DNA from 2 places in the Ureibacillus sp. 179-F W5.1 NHS genome. Region 1 is predicted to be linked to the other one. Evidence: riboswitches for the same ligand, from Rfam matches in the RefSeq annotation. Region 1 holds a riboswitch; the other holds the start of a gene.
What was found. A riboswitch is a leader RNA that binds a small molecule or an ion and turns the genes downstream of it on or off. The one in region 1 is predicted to bind FMN.
Positions count from the first base shown of each region.

Region 1 (3,184 bases):
TTCAATTTCAAAGCCCATTTCTTCCAATTCTAACACGATATCACGACGGCAGTTTTCACCTAGGTCAGTTGGTGCTAAGTCGAAGTATCCTCCATCATCATTTAATTCAAGAGTTGGGTTACCTTTTTCATCTAATTTAAATAAGAAGAATTCTGGCTCTGGTCCTAAGTTGAAACTTGTAAATCCTAGTTCTTCCATGTTACCTAATACACGTTTTAAGTTTGAGCGTGGGTCACCAGCAAATGGTGTACCATCCGGATTTACAATATCACAAATTAATCGGGCTACTTTCCCTTTTTCCGCTGTCCAAGGGAAGATAACAAAAGTATCTAAATCCGGTTGTAAGTACATATCTGATTCCTCAATACGTACAAAACCTTCAATGGAAGATCCGTCAAACATCATTTTGTTATCTAAAGCCTTATCTAATTGGCTTAAAGGAATTTCTACGTTTTTAATCGTACCTAAAATGTCTGTAAATTGTAGGCGAATATATTTTACGCCTTTATCTTTCACAATTTGTTTAATGTCTTCTTTTGTGTACTTAGCCATCTTTTTCCACACTCCTAAAATTTTAAATTAAAAAATATAATTTACTCACCCTTTACTTGAAAAAAGCGAGATAAATCCCCTTGCCTTAATGATGCCTTTTGCATAATTTGTGCCTGTTGCATTTCCTCACGTAAAATCGCGCGGAGTTCTGCGTCAGAAATAGATAGTTTGTTAGAAGATTTCACATTGTTGTTTTTTCTCATATCAAAAACTTTTTTAATTCCTGCCATGTTAATCCCTTGATCGAGAAGTTCACGAATTTCTAATAATGCATCTACATCATCTAATGAGAACATTCTACGATTGCCTTCTGACCTTGCAGGCTCAATTAATTTATGTTCCTCGTAATATCGAATTTGTCTCGCAGTTAACTCCGTTAATTGCATTACCATGCTAATAGGGAGTAACGGCATTGCTCTTCGAAACTCTCGACTCATCGACATCTCCTCCCTTTCATAGCATTATTTTAAACTATGTTATGTATAATAGCAATACTATGTTAGAAAAAATAACATATGAAATTTAGATTTTTTTTATCGCAATTTTAGATGGAACGAATTCCCTATATAATCAAGGGCTTACGACATAAAAAACGAAAAAACCCAACGCTTTCACGTTGGGCCATTCTGTATCAATTTTTTCAAATAAAAAAGCTGTTCATTATCGTCATAGTTTATGACATGAATGAACAACTTTTGATTTATAGTAAATATTGTGCTCGTTGATTTTCGATCCAAACTTTCATTGTACGGAATAATAAAACCGTTACAATCATGAGCATAATTCCTTTTATAAAGTTAAATGGTAAAATACCTAACACAATCGTTTCTTTCATATCAAAAGTACCCCATCCAAGGAAGTAAGAATACATAGGTAAAAAGGCTACATAGTTTAATAGACTCATTCCTACTGACATAATGACTGTACCTGCGGCTAACCCTAAAATTAATCCTTCTAGTTTAGGTATCTTTTTATAAAGATAGTAGACAGGTAAAATAAATAAAATACCTGTAACAAAGTTGGCCATATGACCTACCGGAACCCCTGTTGGTGTCCCTGAGAAAATCCAATCTAATACATTTTTAAACAGTTCGACTAAAATTCCAGCTAACGGTCCCATTGTAATTGCTGCGATTAAAGCTGGTGTATCACTAAAGTCGATTTGTAAAAATACCGGGAAGCCCGGTAAAGGGAAGTTTATTAGCATCAGAATAAAAGAAATACTACTTAACATGGCAATCGTTACAAAAGAACGTAACTTAAGGTTTTGATTTTTCATTTACTTTCTCTCCTCTTTGCTGATTCAACCCGCAAGAAGAAAGGACAGCCTTCATCTATATTCGCCTTCTCCATGAAAAATCCCTTATGCAAAATTGCATAAGGGAGAAATAGGCACATTAAAAATAAGAAAATAAGTATGCGAAAACAAGCGTATTATAAAGGGTACGCTAAATAAAAGTAAAGTTATACGACAATGTACAAACGATACTTCCACATACAGTTTCCTATCCACAAACGAATATAGAGACCGTACCTTCACCTTCTCCCATCCAGACTATACTGTCGGCTTTGGAATCACACCAAATCCTGCTCTAAGTTGAGCTCGCGGGCTTAAGAAACTATATTGCAATCCTCCGATGTAAAAGAGAATGAGTTTCTATTACCGCCGATCGGGAATTTCACCCTGCCCCGAAGATGAATCAATATTATTTTTTAACATTATATCTCGAAATTGAAATATTGTAAAGATAGTTCAATAGGAAAAACTTTTCCTTTTATTTCCTATTTTCAAACGCTATTTATTGAAAAACTGTTGAATATGGTATTTCATTTGCACCGACCGGCATTGGTAATGTTGTAGTAAAATCAAAACCTTGCCATTCGGTTTGGGTTACATTTTTAAATTGTACGTTCATATTGAAATTTGCTGCGGTTAATAAAATTCCTTCAATCATTTTCATCGCTTGTTGTTGATCAAGAGTCATTAAATCCAATTGTTCAGTGAATGTTACAGTAACCACATCCTGTTCAACCGTTACATCGTAATCAACATCCGGAACAATAACGGATTGATAAACATCATTTGTGTTTTCTTTCATTGTAAGAATCGCTTCTTCTACGGTTGAATAAAAAGCTCTAAAGTTAGGCACTAAATAGCTCTGACCATCTGGCTGTGTAAATTGATAATAGTTGTATTGAGTCGTTTCACCATTCAATGGAATTGGTGATGATTCTCCTACTTCACTGAATATAAAGGGTGAACCAGTTTCATCTAATTGAACAACTTCATCATAATGATCTCCAAATGTATCTACTAGTGATGCTGTATAAGTTGTAAGTGAACCAGTTCCAACATCATATAATTGATCACTTGGTAATGTGTGAACAACTTGATTATCCCGTTCAGTAATTTCCCCGTCATACGGATGATAATTATGAAATCCAATAGCCTCTTCGTTAAACAATGGTGCATATTTGTTATATAGCTCAACCCCTGTAGGTTGACTATTACCAAAATCCTCCTGAATTCTTTCATTTGGAATTAAAACGGTTACAGGGATACTATCTGCAGCATCACTAGCTAATCCTAATTTAAATATCGTATTTCCTTCAATTTGATCAGGATAAACAG
Region 1 is NZ_JBIQFG010000002.1:33,337-36,520, reverse strand. Features, by position in the region: gene glnA (type I glutamate--ammonia ligase) at 1-552, opposite strand, end outside; gene ACH0B5_RS01455 (MerR family transcriptional regulator) at 594-989, opposite strand; gene ACH0B5_RS01450 (ECF transporter S component) at 1,253-1,831, opposite strand; FMN riboswitch at 2,087-2,253, opposite strand; gene ACH0B5_RS01445 (hypothetical protein) at 2,352-3,184, opposite strand, start outside.

Region 2 (3,184 bases), on a different contig from region 1:
AACATAATGCCGATGCCCTTCCGAAATTTATAAAAGAAGCGAAAAAACAAGGGTATACTTTTGGTTCCCTTGACGATTTAGTCATGGAATCCGTATTAGAATAATAAAAAGTGCCAACACGAAAAGTAGGCGTGTTGGCACTTATTTTGTTAAAAGCATTGATTTCTATTCATTATTTAAACATTTTTTTCAAGTTGGCCATTTCAATGGCAGAAACAGCAGAATCATAACCTTTGTTGCCCGCTTTTGTACCTGCACGTTCAATTGCTTGTTCGATGTTTTCTGTTGTTACGATCCCGAAAATTACTGGCACATTTGAATTTAATGAAACGCTAGCAATTCCTTTTGCTGCTTCGTTATTAACATAATCATAATGAGTTGTTGCTCCACGTATTACTGTACCTAACCCAATTACCGCATCATAGTTACCTGTTTCAACCATTTGTTTAGCGATAAATGGTACTTCAAACGCTCCTGGTACCCATGCTACATCAATATTTTCTTCATCTACTCCATGTCTTCTTAAACCATCAAGGGCACCATCTAATAATTTTGTTGTAATAAACTCGTTAAAACGTCCTACAACAATCCCTATTTTTAAATCTGTTCCTATTAATTGTGCTTCAAATCGTTTTCCCATTGTTCTATTCTCCTCGTCATAAAATTATTGTCTTAAAATGTGTTATCCAATTTTTTGTTTTGAACGAAATCGAACTAAATCTTCAATCGTAATAATTTTTAATCGATGCATTGTTGCAAAATCCTTCAAGCCGTCAAGGCGTAACATCATTCCATCATCAGCCATGATTTCACAAATAACACCTGCCGGAACGCTGCCACAAGCTCTTGCCAAATCAATAGCTGCTTCAGTATGTCCTCTTCTTTCGAGCACTCCGTTTCTTTTTGCGATTAACGGAAATACGTGACCCGGACGTCTGAAATGGGCTGGCTTAGCATTTTCTTTAATCATTTGTAAAATCGTAAAGGATCGCTCATACGCACTGATTCCAGTTGTCGTTTCCATATGATCGATACTTACTGTAAAAGCTGTTTGATGATTATCCGTATTATGTTCAACCATCGGAAATAATTCTAGTTTATTGGCCAGTTCTTCCGTAATCGGTGTACAAATTAAACCTCGACCAAATGTCGCCATAAAATTAATATTTTCCGGTGTGGCAAATTCAGCTAGAATGACTAAATCTCCTTCGTTTTCACGATTTTCATCGTCCACAACAATAATCGGCTTTCCTTTTTTTAAGTCTTCTAAAGCTTCTTCTATTGTATTGATCATTTTCTCCACCACCGTTTTTATAGTTAAAATCCGTTTTGTTTTAAAAATTCCATTGATATATTTGACGTATTATCCGTTTTTCTTAAATGATGTAAAACGTATTTCCCTAACATATCTGTTTCGATATTTACTTTATCTCCTACACTTTTCATGCCTAAAATCGTTTCTGCATACGTGTGAGGAATAAGGGATACTGTAACAGTATTACTGGATACTTGAAATAGCGTTAAGCTTGTCCCATCAATTGTAATAGAACCTTTAGGTATACAATTTTCAATAAGTTCTCTAGGTATTTCAATTTCAATGTAAACTGCGTTTGAAACCGGTCTTTTACTTCTAATCGTTCCTACACCATCTACATGTCCTGAAACAATATGACCACCAAATCGGCCATTGGCACTCATTGCCCGTTCTAGATTGACCATATCTCCTAATTTTAACGTATGAATCGTTGTTGCCTTTACTGTTTCTGGCATGACATCTACAGTCATTTCTTCACTAGTTAAGTGGGTAATCGTCAGACATACACCATTAACCGCAATGCTATCACCCAATTTAGCATCAGACACAATTTTGGGTGTAACAATGGTCAATTGACTACTGTCGATATCTTTTTTAATCCCAACTACTTTTCCCGTATCTTCAATTATGCCTGTAAACAATCTACTCACCTCTTTCTAAAAATAAAAAAACCCCTTAGAAAATGTCCTAAGGAGTTGGGAGTATTTAAAAATGGCGTAACGAAATAAACCTTTTGAAATTAATTTTCAAAAAGTGCCAAAATTCATCCTTCTCCCATCCAGACTATACTGTCGGCTTTGGACTCGCACCAAATCCTGCTCTTAACAAGCTCACGGGCTTAGAAGTTTCGCTTCATCACCGTCGATTGGGAATTTCACCCGACCCCGAAGGATGCTTAAGATATATCTTAAGCTTAACCGTATTCAATTTTAAACTATTAAATAAAAAATCCCGTTCAGAAATGAATCGGGATTGAAAAAGAAAAAATACTATAGCAAATAAACCATTAAAAATAACAATTTTAATGGTACATCTATAATAGTTCCTTCTCCCATCCAGACTATACTGTCGGCTTTGGATTCGCACCAAATCCTGCTTATAACAAGCTCACGGGCTTAGAAGTTTCACTTCATCACCGTCGATTGGGAATTTCACCCGACCCCGAAGGAATAATTTATTTAATTGAAATAAGAATAACACGATTTCAAAATAATTGCTAATAACTTATTTTAAAATAACACTAAACGTATCTCTATAGATTTTTACTTAAAGGAAGAATTTATTCATTTGCTTTCAAATAGTGCTTCGATATAATGGTTAAATGAACAAAATAAAGGACGTGAACGCTTTTGGGCGAAAATGTAGTAATGGAAATTGGTCAAAAATTTCCTTTAACGATTAAAAGATTAGGTATTAATGGTGAAGGGGTCGGCTTTTATAAACGAAATGTAGTATTCGTAAAAGGTGCATTACCTGGAGAAGAAGTAACTGTAAAAGTTTCAAAAGTACAGCGAAATTTTGCTGAAGCGGAAATTTTAAACATCCGTAAAGTATCGAAAGACCGCCAAGAGCCAAGCTGCCCTGTTTACAATGAATGTGGAGGATGTCAGCTGCAACATTTAACATATAGCGGGCAACTTAAAGAAAAACGGGATATGGTCATACAAGCATTAGAAAAGTACGTTAAATCAATTGCTGAAACGACGGATATCCGCCCTACCCTTGGGATGGACACCCCTTGGCATTATCGAAATAAAAGTTCCTTCCAAGTAAGAAAAGAAGGGAAACGGGTTTATGCAGGTTTATATATTGAAGGGACAAATAAATTATTAAATATTAATGATTGTGCTGTTCAACATCCCCTAACGT
Region 2 is NZ_JBIQFG010000032.1:10,271-13,454, reverse strand. Features, by position in the region: gene pdaA (delta-lactam-biosynthetic de-N-acetylase) at 1-104, shown strand, start outside; gene ribH (6,7-dimethyl-8-ribityllumazine synthase) at 173-640, opposite strand; partial or broken gene ribB (3,4-dihydroxy-2-butanone-4-phosphate synthase) at 704-1,294, opposite strand; gene ribE (riboflavin synthase) at 1,318-1,956, opposite strand; FMN riboswitch at 2,078-2,211, opposite strand; FMN riboswitch at 2,355-2,488, opposite strand; gene rlmD (23S rRNA (uracil(1939)-C(5))-methyltransferase RlmD) at 2,683-3,184, shown strand, end outside.
Region 2: it holds a riboswitch for FMN, as region 1 does, so the genes downstream of both, ribE (riboflavin synthase) here and ACH0B5_RS01450 (ECF transporter S component) in region 1, are expected to answer to the same signal.